DNA from 2 places in the Paenibacillus sp. BAC0078 genome. Region 1 is predicted to be linked to the other one. Evidence: riboswitches for the same ligand, from Rfam matches in the RefSeq annotation. Region 1 holds a riboswitch; the other holds the start of a gene.

Evidence for each region. Region 1 has a riboswitch for cyclic di-AMP ahead of ACX1DY_RS01025 (APC family permease). Riboswitches for the same ligand answer to the same signal wherever they lie in the genome.
Region 2: it holds a riboswitch for cyclic di-AMP, as region 1 does, so the genes downstream of both, ACX1DY_RS29590 (hypothetical protein) here and ACX1DY_RS01025 (APC family permease) in region 1, are expected to answer to the same signal.

What each region holds. Positions count from the first base shown of each region.
Region 1 is NZ_JBTLRW010000001.1:229,749-238,324, reverse strand. Features, by position in the region: gene ACX1DY_RS01040 (ATP-binding protein) at 1-1,465, shown strand, start outside; gene ACX1DY_RS01035 (DsbA family protein) at 1,560-2,312, shown strand; gene ACX1DY_RS01030 (disulfide oxidoreductase) at 2,312-2,743, shown strand; cyclic di-AMP (ydaO/yuaA leader) riboswitch at 2,934-3,092, shown strand; gene ACX1DY_RS01025 (APC family permease) at 3,219-5,036, shown strand; gene ACX1DY_RS01020 (histidine phosphatase family protein) at 5,162-5,791, shown strand; gene ACX1DY_RS01015 (ABC transporter ATP-binding protein) at 5,953-6,759, shown strand; gene ACX1DY_RS01010 ((2Fe-2S)-binding protein) at 6,772-7,578, shown strand; gene murB (UDP-N-acetylmuramate dehydrogenase) at 7,780-8,576, shown strand, end outside.
Region 2 is NZ_JBTLRW010000029.1:45,351-53,926, forward strand. Features, by position in the region: gene ACX1DY_RS29555 (hypothetical protein) at 169-312, opposite strand; gene hemQ (hydrogen peroxide-dependent heme synthase) at 324-1,070, opposite strand; partial or broken gene ACX1DY_RS29565 (MFS transporter) at 1,815-2,057, shown strand; gene ACX1DY_RS29570 (TetR/AcrR family transcriptional regulator) at 2,193-2,768, shown strand; gene ACX1DY_RS29575 (NAD-dependent epimerase/dehydratase family protein) at 2,765-3,745, shown strand; gene ACX1DY_RS29580 (TetR/AcrR family transcriptional regulator) at 4,079-4,633, opposite strand; gene ACX1DY_RS29585 (ketopantoate reductase family protein) at 4,780-5,688, shown strand; cyclic di-AMP (ydaO/yuaA leader) riboswitch at 5,915-6,101, shown strand; gene ACX1DY_RS29590 (hypothetical protein) at 6,306-6,800, shown strand; gene ACX1DY_RS29595 (flotillin family protein) at 6,826-8,247, shown strand.

The DNA of each region.
Region 1 (8,576 bases):
TGAGCAAAGCAGGCTCTCAATTGCAGGGTCTGTCTTGTTTTCACTTATTATCCCTGTCGTTACCGTCTCCTTTGACTCCAACTGGGTGCGAAATTCCTATAATATGTTTACCATCAAAAAAATAATGCTCATGCTCACGCTAACCGGCGCGCTCCTGGGAACCCATTACTCCGCGATGGCCGGAGCCTCTTTTGTTACACCAGATATGGCGATGGATACAGGGAAAAGCTCGCTCCTTAGTGATTCAGTACTGGAGCTGATTTTGGCATGTGCCTTTCTGCTCATGGTGACCATCGTATTTATTCTTCTATATAGAGACCGGCAGCGGGTGCTGCACTCCTCGCAGTTTAATGAGCAGCGCTACATGGCCTTGTTTGAATTCAGTCCGGATATGGTGATTTGTATTGATCCTGTCCGTCAAAATGTCATCAGTGTCAATCCTTCACTCCGGCAGACAACAGGGTTCGGCACAGAGGAGCTGGGTAACTATAAAAATGTTATGTATACCGGTCAGGATGAAGAGGCGCTCAAAACCGCAGTCAAAAGGGCGGCAGAAGGTGAATCCAGCAAGCTGGAATTGTCAGTCACAACCAAAGGAGGGCGCAGGCTCGTGTGCAGCGCTACTGTTTTTCCATTGGTACATGATAAACAGAACTTTGTGTATATCGTTGCGGAGGATGTTACCGCATTGGCGGAATATCAGCAGGAGTTAATCGTGGCGAAAAATGCTGCCGAGAGCGCCGCCCGGATGAAAAGCGAGTTCCTGGCTACCATGAGCCACGAAATCAGGACCCCGCTTAACGGAATCATTGGCATCAATCAACTGCTCACAGAGGAAATAAGATTGCCTGAGCATTTAGACCTGCTTAAGCTCCAGAACACAAGCAGTCACGCTCTACTAAAAGTAATGAACGACATCCTCGATATCTCCCGCTTGGAGGCAGAGAATTTGCTGCTGTACAGAGAGCCTTTTCAGCTTGCAGCCATGCTTCAGGAATGTATGGACCTGTTTGCAGTGAATGCCAGCGATAAAAATTTGAGCCTTAAGCTCCAGCTTGAGCCGTCGATCCCCCAAACTGTAGTCGGTGACAGTGCGCGAATCCGCCAGATTCTCGTCAATTTAATCGGAAATGCAGTCAAATTCACCCATGCCGGAGAGGTTAGTGTAATTGTAGAGCCTTATAATTCTGCTGGAGCAGCCTTGGATCTGCAGTTTACAGTTAAGGATACGGGCATTGGGATCTCGCCTGACAAGCTGAGGCTGTTGTTCCAGCCTTTCTCCCAGGTGGATGCTTCCCACAGCCGCAGCTATCCCGGAACCGGGCTTGGGCTGGCTATATGCAAAAAGCTGGTCGATTTAATGAACGGCGAGATTTGGGCTGCAGCCGCAGATGGCGGCGGGACCGAATTTAGCTTTCGGATTACGCTGCAGACTATTGAACAGATCGGGACAGAAGCCGTGTGAATGGGGTTTGCCAAAGCTAGAGTTTTAATTATATAATTTTAAATCATATGAACTTCATCACACCAGTCCGCACAGGACGGAAAGGAACTCTCTTTTGAGCAAAACAAAAAATAATAATGTCATGGCTCCCCAATTAAACAAGCAGGAGAGACGCAGGGCAGAGCTTGAGAAGCAGAAGACGAGAATTCTGATTATCAGTACAGTAGCGTTAGTTGTTATCATCTTTGTAGGGTTATTCATGTTAGCTTCAAAGGACAGTTCCTCGTCAACAGCAGGTTCCGGTACAGCATTCAACTTCAATTACAGTGAGCTGCCAAGACTAGGCAAAGAGGATGCCCCGGTAAAAATCGTCGAGTTTGGCGATTTCAAATGTCCGGCGTGCGCCCAATTCTCCGGCTCGATCAAACCGCAGCTTGTTCAGGAATATGTGAATCAGGGTAAGGCGGCACTTTATTTTGTGAATATGGCCTTTATTGGCCCGGATTCGGTAACGGCCTCTTTGGCCGCATTGTCTGTCTACCATCAGAACAGTGACGCTTTCTGGACCTACTACGATGCTATTTATGCTAACCAAGGTGACGAGAACAAGGAGTGGGCAACCGCAGACTTTCTGGTAAGCCTGGCGCAGAAGGAAAAACTCCCGATTGATTTTGATCTCCTGCGCAAAGACATTGAGAACCGCACCTATGAAAGTGAACTGCAAAGCGACATTAAGATCGCCAAAGATGCAGGGGTAACTTCCACACCTACAGTTTTTGTTAATGGTGTAAAGGTGGATGAGCCTTTCAAGATGCAAGCGATTGACGCACAGGTTAAAGCCGCCACCACAGCAGTGAGTGCCAAGTGATGAAGTTTTCCAGGTTCTGCCGCCGCCACTGCCTTTATCTGGCCTGGTTCGTATCCGTAATTGCCGTAGCAGGCAGCTTGTATCTCAGCGAGGTGCTGAAATATGAGCCCTGCAAGCTCTGCTGGTTCCAGCGCATTTTTATGTATCCGCAGCTCATCCTGCTCGGAATTGCCACCTACCGGAATGATAAAAGCATTATTCCCTATGTGCTCCCCTTAAGCCTGATTGGCGGCTCGATCTCGCTCTATCATTATGCCGAGCAGAAGATTCCCGCCCTCAGTAAGGTGATTCCCTGCACAATCGGCGTTCCCTGCAACAAGGATTATCTGAATTATTTCGGGTTTATTACCATTCCGTTGCTGGCACTGATTGCTTTTGCATTAATCGCAATTTTGCTCTGGAACGGGCGTAAAGAAGAAGAGGCAGAGTAAGAAACTTCTGACACAAATATTAATCGAAATCCTGTAAAAAGACGTGTTGAAGGGATAATTGAAGAGAATGAAAGATCGGGTTATCCCTCATCCTGGATTTGCGTTATTTGAATGTTTTTTCATTATTTTTTCATTTTTTTCACCGCTTTACGGAAGACGCGTTGTAGATTATCATTAGTCCTTGTGAGAAGTTGAATACGCGCTGAATTTTCCGTAAGGGAAAACGGGGGAACCATTATTGGCAGATGTGCCAAAGGGGTGAATCGGGAGCGGGTCAAATGACCCCAACCGTAGGGCTACCACAGTCCGAATCCGCCAGCTAACCTCGTAAGCAACGGTGGGATAATGACGATGCTATAAGCATGCGGATCATTTCCGTATGCTTATTTTTGTGCCTGCATTTATGAAACCCGCCGATGAAAACAGCGCACGGTACTACCGATTCAGCTTAACAAAGAGAGGAACTGTTACTACAATGGTAAGCAAGGTAAAACGACTATTGATCGGGCGTCCGATGAAGTCGAATGAGCTCGATCATGAAAAGTTATCCAAGGTAAAAGCATTGGCTGTCCTATCTTCTGATGCGCTCTCGTCTGTAGCCTATGGGACGGAACAAATCCTGATTGTCTTGGTGGCTGCCGGTTTTACAGCCATCTGGTATTCACTGCCAATTGCATTAGCCGTATTGGGCCTGCTGGCTATTTTGATTTTATCCTATCGCCAGACCATTTTTGCCTATCCTCAGGGCGGCGGCGCGTATATCGTAGCCAAAAGCAACCTCGGGATTCCAACCGGCTTGCTCGCCGGAGGCTCTTTGTTGGTGGATTACATTTTGACCGTTGCGGTAAGTGCCTCGGCGGGTACGGATGCGATTACATCCGCTTTTCCAAGTCTGCATAATCATAGCGTACTTATCGCTGTTACCGTAATTCTGCTCTTGACCATTGTCAATTTGCGGGGGGTTACGGAATCTGCATCCTTCATTGCCATTCCGGTATATCTGTTCGTGATCTCGATCTTTGTGCTGATTATATCAGGAGTATTCAAATATATAACCGGCGGCGCTCATGCGAGTGTCCCTGAAATCGGGTCGGCCGTTTCCAACGTCAGCCTGTTTCTGTTGCTCAAGGCCTTCAGCTCCGGTTGTTCGGCGCTGACGGGTGTCGAGGCTGTATCCAATGCCATTCCGAACTTCAAAGCCCCGGCGGAGAAAAATGCCGCCAAAACCTTGATGATGATGGGGATTATCCTCGGGATCATGTTCACGGGGATTACGCTGCTTGCTTACTGGTATGGAGTTACACCGGATGAAAAAGCGACAGTTGTTTCACAAATTGCCGAATCCACCTTTGGCCGCGGCGCTTTGTACTTTTTCATTCAAGGCATTACAGCAGTGATCCTGTTCCTGGCTGCCAATACAGCCTACTCGGCGTTTCCGCTACTCGCCTTCATGTTCGCTAAGGATAAGTACCTGCCGCATGCATTTATGGTCCGCGGTGACCGCTTGGGCTTCTCCAACGGCATTATTTTTCTTGGGGTCCTATCGGCCTTGCTTGTAACGGCATTCCACGGTAATACCGAGAGCTTGATTCCTTTGTATGCGGTGGGTGTGTTTATTCCGTTTACACTGTCCCAGCTTGGCATGATGGTGCACTGGTTCAAGACCAAGCCCAAAGGCTGGCACAATAAATTTGCTGTGAACACGGTGGGGATGCTCACAACTCTGACAATTACAATGATCTTCATTATTACGAAGTTCTCCAGTGTATGGATGGCCTTTATCTTCCTGCCTGTTGTCATGTTCGTGTTCCACCGCATTCACCACCATTATCTGAATACTGCAGATCAGCTGCGTATTTGCCCGGCAACAGATAAGCCCTGCATTAAGGGAAGCACAGTAGTCGTTCCTGTCGCGGGTGTGACACGTGCGGTGCTACATTCAATCAGCTACGCCAAGTCCTTGACGGACAATGTGGTGGCTGTGTACGTCGGTTTTGATGAAGAAGAAATTCACAAGATGGAGCAGAAATGGGAGGAGTGGAACCCCGGTGTACGCCTGATTGTGCTCCGTTCCCGTTACCGCAGCATTATCCGTCCGCTTGTCAAGTTCATTGATACGGTAGAGTGGAAGACAGCTTCAACCGACCATATCACCGTCTTGATCCCGCAATTTATTACCAAGCACTGGTGGCAGGCCATCCTGCATAACCAGACCAGCTTGTTCATCCGTTCTTATCTCATGAATCAAAAAGACATTGTTGTAGCAACCGTGCCTTTTCATTTGCACAAATAGACAGATAGACTGCATTATCATGGCTGTTTCCGGGGATTCCGGAAGCGGCCTTTTTTTATGGAAGAAATAGAATTCATCAATATGGTATTATATGTATTACGACTATTAAAGGGGGTAGAAGGGAAATGGCTATTTATTTTGTAAGACATGGTATAGATGAAGAAGGTTTTCGCGGCGGATGGAGTCAGCGTGGACTTGTAGCCCAGGGTTACAGGCAATCGGAGAAGCTCGGCCATTATCTCAAGGAAAATAAGTCCACATTTAACATTCATCGTATCATTAGCAGCGATTTGCAGCGGGCATTAGATACGGCAAATGAGATTGCCAGGGCACTAGAAATGCCAGTTGAAGGCAGCAGTTACTGGAGAGAAACGAACAATGGTGTCATAGCCGGTATGCCCAACGAAATCGTAGATGAACGGTATCCTGGTTTGTATTTCGCAAGTTTACAGATGGATGAGAGGTATCCTGGCGGTGAAAGTCCTCTTGAGTTTTTCACTCGTATAAAAGAGGCATTTATGAAATTATGCGAAGAGCAAGTAAGAAGCAGTCATAATGAAAATGTAGTCGTTGTTACACACGGTGGTGTAATAAACGTTATTTATCATATTCTAAGAGGGTTAGATTGGACAAACAAAAGCAGCAAAACATTCCCGGCTTCATATACCAGTATTCATAAAGTGGAGTATTGTGACGGAGGCTGGGAAATTTCAATAGAAAACCATACGGAGCATCTAAATTGTACCAAAAACTAAACATTTATATTGACATGGATAATGAGAATCAATATCATTTAGTGGAGTGAGACTAAGGCATTCGGCTTATCAATTTAAGCGAATGTTACGAAGCAAATTTTACTGTGATGTTGAACCTGCAGGAGCAACTGCTCCTTAAAACTTTTTTAGGAGTGAAAACCATGTCAGAACGTTTGAACACAGAACAATTAAGTATAGGATATGCTGAGACGATGATCGTCAAGGGATTGGATCTGTCCCTTCCAACAGGGAAGATCACAGCGCTTGTCGGGGCCAACGGCTCCGGGAAATCTACCATTCTCAAGACTATGGCGCGTATCATGAAGCCTAAGAGCGGCAGTGTGATGCTGGACGGCAAGTCGATTCACAATCTGTCCACAAAAGAGGTAGCCCGGCAGCTTGCGATTCTGCCGCAGAATCCTACCGCTCCGGATGGTCTGACCGTCTCTGAGCTGGTTGGCTATGGCCGCTATCCCCATCAGAAGGGCTTCGGCACCATGACTTCGGAGGACCGCGAAATTATCGCTAAGGCGATCTCTGTTACCGGGATGGAAGCGTTCCATGACCGCCCGATTGACCGCCTCTCCGGGGGGCAGCGCCAGCGGGCCTGGATTGCTATGGCTCTGGCTCAGCAGACGGATATTCTTTTCCTCGATGAGCCGACAACGTTTCTTGATATGGCGCACCAATTGGAGGTGCTGCAGCTTCTGCAGAAGCTGAACGAGGAGGAAGGCCGCACGATTATTATGGTTGTGCATGATTTGAACCATGCGTCCCGTTATGCCCAGCATATGGTGGCGATCAAATCGGGCAGTGTGATCAGCGAAGGCACTCCGGCCGAGGTAATGACGCCGGGTGTGCTGCGTGAGGTATTCGGGATCGAAGCGGATATTGTTCCTGATCCGCGTACAGGTGTGCCACTCTGCCTGCCTTATGAATTGGCGGCATACAAAGCGGTAGCAATGTAATGAGGCAAGGGTATGAATGAAGCGCTCAGCCAAGAGCTGATCAGCAAGTTTGACCTTCATCCCGTACAACCTGCCGAGGCTCTGCATTCTTTTAAGGCGCTGGAGCTTGTCCATGAAGAGGGAATGCGCCCTTTCCTCGACTGTTACCGCCCTCTTATGAAAGCACTGGATGATAAAGCGGCTGCGGCATATATGGGAAGCTGGTTCTCGAGTCTGGCGCTCGCGGTGCAATATTCGCTCTCCGTATATTCCTCAATACCGATAGTAAGCTTGTCTTGTTTATCCAACCATCTCATTCCGGCCAACGGGTATTGCCGGATAGCTTTTTCGCTACAGGACTGGGAGATAGAGAATGCCCCGAAGGAAGCGGCGCGTGAGGGTTGGCGCAATGAGGTACTGACCCGCTTCTACCGTGATACAGCAGCTCCGTTACTGCGGAGCTTGCATGAGGCAAGCGGTCTGAGTCTGAGTGATATATGGGGCCAACTGCCGACTAAATTCAACTACTATATGGAGCAGTTTGCAGATGGGCTTCAGGATTCCAAGCTGCTGGATACTTTACAGGACGATTACAGCTATCTGAAGCACAGTCTGCCGGCAGAAATTCTCGGGATGAAGCGGAATCCGTTTGATGTCACGGTTCGCAGAATAGAAGCGCTGGACGACCCGGAGCGGACCGTGCAGATGCGCAACCGCTGCTGTCTCTATTACCGGACTGAAGGTGGAAGCTACTGTTACACCTGTCCCCGCTTGAAAGAAGAGGAGAGAGCGGCACGGCGGGTAGAATACCGCAAAAAGGCGGCCCGCCCCCAAGGATAGGTTATAAACGTGAAATCTGACTCATAATGATTATATATGCAGCAGGCCCAGGCTCCCGTCATTGACAAGGGAGCCTGTTCGTTGTTAAAGTTGTGGTTGCCCTGATTAAATTCCACACTATTTTTTTGCATATAAGCAGCGGAGTATGATTATCCGGTGAATAAGGATCATTATTTTTATAGAGTCAAAGGAGCAAAGAAGATGAATATCAGCAAAATATATGAGGATCTGCAGCAGTTGGTTCGGGCTGGAGCGGTTAAGCGCGATGAGGTGCTGGAGAGCCACGTGTTCACCCGTATGGGCGGTCAGGCGGACGTCCTGGCAGCGCCAGTGACCTATGAGGAGCTTCAGTCCATTGTTACATATGCCCGCGTAAATGAAATTCCGCTTACAGTCCTGGGTAATGGCTCGAATGTCATTATCCGTGACGGAGGCATCCGCGGAATTGTTCTGCTGACCTCTGAATTAACCGAAATGGGGCTGCGGGACGATTTGCTCTATGCCCAGTGCGGCGCAAAGATTATTGATGTCTCCAGATTTGCTTTGGAGAAGCAGCTTGCCGGGCTTGAGTTCGCCTGCGGAATTCCTGGCACTGTAGGCGGAGCGCTGTACATGAATGCTGGAGCATATGGCGGTGAGGTCAAGGATGTGCTGCATAGCGCACTTGCCGTTGACAAAGCTGGACGGCTGGTGACTTTGCAGGGGGATGAACTGGAGTGGGGCTACCGTAAAAGCGTCTTCGCCAGCGGGGACTTCATTGTGCTGGAGGCCCGATTTGCCTTGCAGCCGGGGGATTCAGCGAATATCAAAGCCATAATGGACGATTTGACCTACCAGCGTGAATCGAAGCAGCCACTGGAGTATCCTTCCTGCGGAAGTGTCTTCAAGCGCCCTCCCGGAAGATTTGCCGGGCAATTGATTCAAGAAAGCGGACTTCAGGGAACAAGAATCGGCGGTGCTGAAGTGTCGCGTAAGCATGCAGGATTCATTGTGAACAC
Region 2 (8,576 bases), on a different contig from region 1:
CCGAGCCGCTTTTTCTTGTGAGCCGATTGCATTGTCGTTGCTGATGGATAACATTATGCTCAGGAACCGTTCTTTTTTTATGCACCAGCAACGATTACTGGACATATGAGCGCAGCGCCGCTTATGAGGGGTTAAGTTTTTGGATGACTCCCCGAGTGAGATCCCCCCTTAGGATTCAACTGCAATCAGAAATGGCTGAGTGACGAATTCAGCATACTTCTTAGCCAGTTTTTCAAGAGCTTCGTCATTTACTTCTCTAACACCACTAATTTCAAAGGAGGGTTTATAAAGCATTTTTAATCCGTGAAGCATAATTTAGCCCTTTACACGTTCAGCAACTCTGTCAAGCCAACAGGTGTGAGTATGTTGCCAACGTAAAACTGGCCGAATTCTCCGAAGCGTGCGCTAGTCTCGTCGAACCGCATCTCATAGACGAGCTTCTTAAAATGCAGCGGATCGTCGGCAAACAGTGTAACACCCCACTCCCAATCGTCGAAGCCGACCGAGCCGGTGATAATCTGCTTGACCTTACCTGCATAATTGCGGCCGATCATACCGTGACTGCGCATGAAGTTTTTGCGCTCCTCCAGAGAGAGCATGTACCAGTTATCGTTAAGCATGCGTCGCTTGTTCATAGGGTAAAAGCAGATATGTTTCGCCTTGGGTAAGATTGGCTTAAGGCGAGCGGCTACTTCGGGAACTTGCATCGGATCGGAGCCGGGAGGTGCTAAATAATTGCTCAGCTCGACGACACTGACGTATGAGTAAACTGGTTTTACGAATTTGGCGAACCGAGAACGATTAAATGCGTTCTCCGCTGAGTTCAGCTCCTCGAGTGTCTCGCGTAGGTTTATAAACATAATGTCTGCCTTCTGGCCGACGATGGCGTACATTGCCAAGCTGCCTTCCATCCGGGATTCGACCGCCGACCATTCGTAGATTAGCGTCATCAAATCATGCTTTGCATACTCGCGTTCCTCTGTGGTTGCACTTTTCCAGGCAACCCAGTCGATTGTGCGGAAATCATGCAGCGCGTACCAACCCTCTAGCGTTTCTGTTGCTTCACTCATCTTACTTTAGCCTCCCTTGGTTGTTTTGGCTTATCCAATAGCTTTCTTTTTTTGAATTTCATTTCTTGATCTTAGAACAAAGAGTGATTTCATCCTGATAAGGAGTTGCTGCATCCAATGTAACGGGACTATTGATTTGAGAAGCATTTGAATGCGTCTATCCCGAGCAACAATGAGAATTTTAGTTCCGTATTTTAACAAATATATTCATTATGTGACAACTCTTTAATTCGGGGAAAAATAAGGTCAGATCAGTCAAACGTTTTTAAAATTTACTTTTCAGTCATTCTCAAGTCCTCCTATAAGTTTTAGTTATTCCAAAAAGGTAATACCTCTCATGAAATCAAAATGGCTCGGCGCTATTTCATTCTAGAACAGCTTGTTGTACAATAAAAGATACCGAACGGTATCTTTTATTGTACCATGATTCTAGTGAAAGGCAAGACCGGAATCGTATGTTCGATTTTTTCGTGACAGGATTAAAGCTGGGGAGTTTAGGGGGATCTGGATTTAACGAGTTTTGCTCAGCAAATTGGATAGGGATAACAAGCGCGTGCTAATGAATATAACATTCTTCTAGTCTTATTTGCAGGAATGCCGTTTCGCAAGGAAACACGAGTAGATGGCAAAAAGAGCTTGTCGAATGGGGCTTGTGAATAATGCAGGAATCACCTGAGTCTGGTGCTAAAGCTGCTGGTTTTCGAGTGCTTTCTTTTTGAAAAAAACGGATAGGTGGTTATTTATTTGGATGTAGTGAATATAGAAAATAAACCAGAAAGTAAAAGCCCGACTTTGGCGCTATTAGCGCTGACAATAGGGGCATTTGCGATTGGAATGACTGAATTTATTATTATGGGGTTACTTCCTGAAGTGGCCGAAAGCTTGCAGGTGTCCATCCCCTCAGCAGGGCTACTCATTACCGGATATGCACTGGGTGTGTCTATAGGAGCTCCTATCATCACAGTCGCCACTCATCGAATGAAGCGAGGGATTTTCAGCGTCCGTACGGGGAACGGATATAGTCACGTCGGGAACCTGGGGGTTTATCGAATGTCAGGAGGGTATTGGCACCAATATAGCATCGCTATAGACAAACCAATATAGCTGTGCTATATTGGTCGCATGAATACACACGACGTTCTACTCAATGCGGCTTTACAAGTTCTCGAGGAAGAGGGCGAGGCACAGTTCACGACACGCTCTGTCTGCGCAATCGCGAAGGTGACCGCACCGACGCTGTATCATCACTTCGGCAGCGCCGACGGGCTACTGAGCGCCGCCATTAAGGAAGCATTTGCTCAGTTTCTCGAAAGCAAAAGGACTGCCACGCAATCCTTCGATCCGGTTATGGCACTACGCGAGGGCTGGGACGATTACGTGCGCTTCGCGGCGGCTCGTCCACGGCTCTACGCGGTGATGATGGGCCGCGTTCTCAACGATGCTGAAATTCCCGCCGCCGAGCAGGCCTTTGCGCTCCTCATCCAACGCATCGCGGCCATCGCCGCTGAGGGCCGGCTCAGGCCGACGGTGGAGGTGGCTGCCGATCTCATGTGGGCGTCTGCGAATGCTGCATCCCTACTATACGTCACAGCTCGGCTACGCAAAGCGGTGCCACCCACTTCAGAAGTCCTGGAGCAAATCCGCGAGGGTGCCATACGGTCCATCCTAAATCCTGAACAGAAAGGACGAACAGAATGAAAATTCTTGTCACGGGAGGTACTGGTCTGCTAGGCGGTCGCCTAATCCCGAAGCTCATAGAGGACGGTCACGAGATTTTCGCACTCACACGCTCCATATCATCTCACGCCAAACTCAAGTCCATGGGTGCTACGCCAGTCGATGCCGATCTCGAAAGCAGCACGCCACTCATATTGCCGGTGATTGATGCGGTTGTGCACGCGGCCGCCCTGTTCCGCTTTTCGGGGCCTCGCGAACCCTTCTTCCGCACCAACGTTGATGGAACCGTAGCCTTGTTGAAGGCAGCCGAGTCCGCAGGTGCGAAGACATTCGTCTACATCAGCGCAGCGGGAATCCTCATGGATAATGGCGGTACGCCCATCCGCAACGTTGATGAAAGCACGCCGATTTTCCCGAGCCACTTCTCCGCCTACCTGGCGAGCAAGGCACGGGCCGAATCAATGGTTCTGGCAGCTAACAAACCCGGCTTTCGCACCATCGCGCTTCGCCCGCCGGCTATCTGGGGGCCTGGTGATCCGTTTAGTCAAGGGCTTCCCGAAGCAGTCAGGTCTGGACAGTTCGCCTTCATCAACCGCGGCGACTACGCTTTTGCAACCTGCCACGTGGACAATGTGGTAGAAGCCATACAATGCGCTCTTAAACGCGGAGAAGGCGGTCATGCCTTCTTCATCAAAGACCAGGAAGGGCAGACTTTCCGTGAGTTCGTCACCTCGCTCGCGAACTTACAGGGCCTGTCCATCGATAAGCTGCGTTCGATGCCCTACTGGCTTGCCTCTGCCATTGGCCGGCTGCTCGACACTATCTGGGCCGTCACGCGGAAAGACGGGGATCCGCCGATCTCACGCTCGATGATACGCATGATCGGGCGTGAGTTCACAGTCAACGATGCCGCTGCACGTCGAGAGTTGGGCTATGTCGGAAGAACTTTGCGCGACGCGGGCTTGCAAAGCTATGAGGAACCATCTGCTCTACGATAGTGCTTTGGAGGGCGAACGCCGGCAATCGCCGGTTAGTCGTTCTTTGGACTTTCCCCCTTTTGTCGATATGGCAGACAGCAGAGAAGCCGTAGCAATCAGTAATTCAGGAAAACGAGCATGTAACGTGCTTAGCGCTCGCTCATGTGCAGGTAGTAGAGGATATCCTTCATGTAGAATACAAGCACTGTTTTTTTCTGCCCCACACTTTGCTGACTATCGTAACCATTGGAAGATATAATAAGCGCAGTCACTAGTACGAACTTATTGGCTGGGCTTTTTCAGTGTGCATATTATCAAAAATATTGCACACCCATCTATCAATTTTAAGTAGATTCATTTTTTAGAATATGGCGCTACCCCCTTTTTATATAGGTTTTCCACTAACTCGAAAAATTCTTCTGGCGATAAATCCTTTTGTCGCTGGAGCCAAAGACGAAATAAAGAAAGTGATGTTGATATGTGAAACTCAATCAAGTATGGCGTTATGGAGTTGTTTTGCGGAAGGTTTAATTCCAAGCTATCAAGGGTGATTTCTCTTTTCAAGCGTTCTAAAAAACGAATACTGCCATAATCGCCCAAGAGGGCATTGAGAATCGAGAGATACTCCCTTTTCTCCAAACAATGAAGCGGATTTTGAACAGCAGTATGCGTAGATAACGCTTTATTCGCTAATTCTTCTTTTATGTAGTTCAATAAATCATTCTCAACAAAGTCTAACAATTCGTAAATATCAGTAAAGTATTGATAAAATGTGCTGCGGTTATATCCCGACTTATTCGCAATTTCTTGAATCGAGATTTTTTCAATCGGCTTTTGACTATATAGCTCACAAAAAACATCTATAAAAGTTTGTTTTGTTTTCTCCGTTATTTCAGGTTGCTTTTTCATTTAATCCTCCTATTGCGAACAAGAATATCATCCGACAAATAATAAAAAACTGATGGTTGATGAAGAAATCATAAGGATTTATGATCACATCATACAACACGTTGTCTGATGATCAAAAGGAATTGTTAATAAATAGGGGTGATTTTATGTCAGTAAAACAGAATAGAATTTTAATTTTTGGTGCAGGTGTTATAGGGAGCATATACGCAATTAAATTTATTGAAGCAGGGCTTGACGTTACTATGTTAGCACGTTCTAATCGATTTAATACATTGAAAGAAAATGGCCTGAAATATAATGAAAAAGGTACGGTCAAAACTATAAAAGTAAATGTCATTGATGAGCTTGAAAATGATGATATTTATGATTTTATTTTCGTTACAGTTCGTTACGATCGATCTGAATCAGCGTTGTCAGCACTCAAAGACAATCAAAGCAAAAATATTGTTACAATGATTAGTAATCCAATTGGATTCTCTTCATGGCTGGATATTGTAGGGGATAGATTTTTACCAGCCTTCCCCGGCGTTGGTGGACAGATAAAAGATGGAATATTGTACGCTCGATTTCCATCAAAGTTATTAGCGGCTACTATGTTCGGAGAAATTAATGGCGTAGTGACAGAACGCATAGAAACTCTCGCAAGATTATTAAGAACAGCAAAACTTCCTTACGTAATAAATAAGGATATGAGTGCGTATTTAATAACTCATGCCGTAACGGATATTGCAATGCTTAGCTTTTTGAATATTGATAATAAGATCATTGACCCCAAAACAGCTAGAACCAGAAAAACGGCACATAAAATAACATACACTCTGAAAGCGAATTTAAGGGCTGTACAAAAAGCCGGTGTTGCGATTGATCCGTCTAAAATAAAAATTTTGCTTAGATGTCCGGATTGGATTTTGGATTTTTTCTTTATGATATGGTTACGGACGAACATGGTAAAGGATATGATGTTGCCTGATTATGCGAGTAATGCAAACAACGAAATTGTACAGTTGAATAACGACTTAATGAAGTTTTTAAGTCAAAAGGATATCACACCATAAGATATTAAGGTTTATGGTATTTACAGCATTTGTTTTGGGCGAATGGGACTGCTTGCGAGAAACGAAGCAAAAATGAGCAAATCATCGGCCGTTTAAGAGCGAAGCCAAAGAATGCGCCTTCATTCGTGAAGGGGAGGCAATCTTTGGCTTCTTTTGCCATCTGCAACGTTTTACATTAAACGGCCACAGGCGTAAGATTCAATCAACAACTGAATGTAATAAAACTGTTCTCAAATGGCTGAATTCCGGGTAGTGGGAACGGGGGAACCAATGGTGAACGCGGCTTTTGCTCAGATAGCTGCTCACCTGGGGTGAATCCTTGCTGCGTGCTGAAAAGCGCGCTTCTTGCAAGGTAGGGCAATCTCGCTGCCCGAATCCGTCAGCTAACCCCGTAAGCCTCGAAGAGAGAGGATGAGCGCCATGATCGTTTAACCGACCACGGAGAGCCCTGCCGCTTCTGTGGTCTTTTTGCTGTGCATGCAGGAAGAGAATTGCTGTCTGTATGAGGAGCTGAAATCTTATAACAACGAAAATTAGAGCTTTTATTCACTAGCTAAAATACCTGAAAGGGGGAGATTATCGTTACTGTATTTATCGTGTGCTTCTGGGTAGGGCTATTGCTCCTTCTCAGCGGCGGATTTCATGGACATGGCCTGGCGGGTCATCTGCATGCGGGAGGCGGCGATGCTGGAGGTCCGGGCTTTGTGCCCATACTCCCGCTGATGGTGTTTGTAACGGTCTGGGGCGGCACTGGTTATGTGCTTTCCCGGTTCAGCGGAATGAATATGCTTGCAGTGGTGCTGATCTGCACCGTGGTTGCTTTACTGCTGGGCTGTCTGATGTATGCGGTGCTGGCCCGGTTAATGACCCGGTATGACAGCAGCATGAATGAAATGGATTATGAGCAGGTGGGGCAGCTTGGTTACATCAGTATTTCTGCAGTGGATGGAGCGGTTGGGGAAATGAAATATGTGCTGCACGGAACGATGCGCTCCATTGGAGTGCGGGCAGAAGCCGGCCAGCAGCTCGCAAAGGGCGACAGGGTGATTATTTTGAAGGTGGATAAAGGAATGGCGACAGTAACCCTCTTTGAGAGGGAAATCGAACAATAATAAATAACGGGGAGTGTCGAAGCAAATGGCTATTCTTTATTTAATCGCGGCAATTGTTGTTGTTATCCTGCTGGCTTTGTTCAGTATCGTGAACGCTTATAAAAAGGTTCCGCCCAATCAAGCGATGATTGTGTATGGTCTCGGCGGAAAAAGAGTGGTGCAGGGCGGCGGGACCTTTGTCATCCCCGGCTTCCAGAACAATAAGACCATCTCCATGATGCTGATGAGCTTTGATGTCATCCCGGCGCAGGCGATGTTTTCCCGGCAAGGCATCAAGCTCAGCTTGGAGGCGGTGGCCCAGATTAAGATCAAAAGTGATCCTACCGCTATTCTGACTGCCAGCGAGCAGTTTATCGACCGGCCGGAAGAAGACCGCGAGACCATTATCCTGCATTCGGTGGAAGGCCATTTGCGTGGCTTAATCGGGCAATTAACGGTGGAATCCATACTAAAGACACCCGACGAAATCAACAGCAAGATGCGGGAGACCTGCTCGGAGGACCTCGATAAGATGGGGCTTGAGGTGGTCAGCTTCACCATTAAGAAAATTACCGACGATAAAGGGTATATCGACAATATGGGGGTTCCGGAAATTGAGCGTATCCGCCGCGATGCCAGCATTGCAAAGGCGGAAGCGGAACGCGACATTCAGATTAAGCAGGCTGAGGCGGCGAAAGAATCCTCCATTGCCAAAGCCGATGCGCATCAGGCCACCATAGAAGCGGAAACCGCCGCCCGCGCTAAGGAATCCCAGTTCGAGAAGGAACTGAACATTAAGCAGGCCGATTTTAAGCTGGAGACGGAAGTGAAGAAGGCGCAGGCGGATCTTGCGTACGAATTGCAGCAGAATAAAATCAGGCAGTCGCTGGTTACCGAACAGGATAAGATCACGCAGATGGAAGCGGAAGCCAACCGGACCGTCCGGGAAATCGAAGTTGAACTGAGACAGAAGGAACTGGAGGCAACGGTGATCAAGCCTGCCCAGGCGGAGAACCAGGCTACGGTTATGAGAGCGGAGGCAGCCAAGCAGCGGCAAATCCTTGAAGCGGAAGCAGAGGCAGCCACGACGACCAAACGCGGGCTGGCAACGGCGGAGGCGGAGCTGGCGAAGGGGAGAGCCAACGCGGAAATTGTTCAACTGGCTGGAGCGGCGGAAGCGGGGGCACTGGAGAAGAAAGCCGAAGCATATAAACAGTTCACGCAAGCAGCGCTTACAGTGGAGTTCCTGAAAGTTCTGCCGGAGCTGGCTGACAAAATCGCTTCCCCGCTGGCCAAGGTCGATAAGATTACAGTGATTTCCCAGGATGGAGCTTCATCCGGCGTGAACAAAATTACCGGCGATATCGCCAAAATTATGGCCCAGGTTCCTGAATTGACCCAGTCGCTTACCGGTATGAACGTGACAGAGGCGCTCAGCGGGCTACTCGGCCGGGATAAGGAGCAGTAATACTGAACACATATTAAGCCCTTGATACGTCGGAAATCCCGATGATGTATCAAGGGCTTTTTATTTTTTTGGAGTGAAGAACCATTCGGTATCCCCCGGTAATTTTAGAAAATGGAATTGGGCAAAGGCAGTACAATGACTATGAATGTGGAGAATATCTGGCATAAATCCTATTATATAATATTTTATATCTGAGTTTTCTTTGATGGTGGTGAGCCAATGAGGATTGATGAATTGAGCCTCCAACACGGCTAAAGCCGTGGGATTCCTAGCTAGTTAACGCACGCAAGCCATTTCTGTTTTGTGCAGACTGCTAAGTCAAGAGCTAG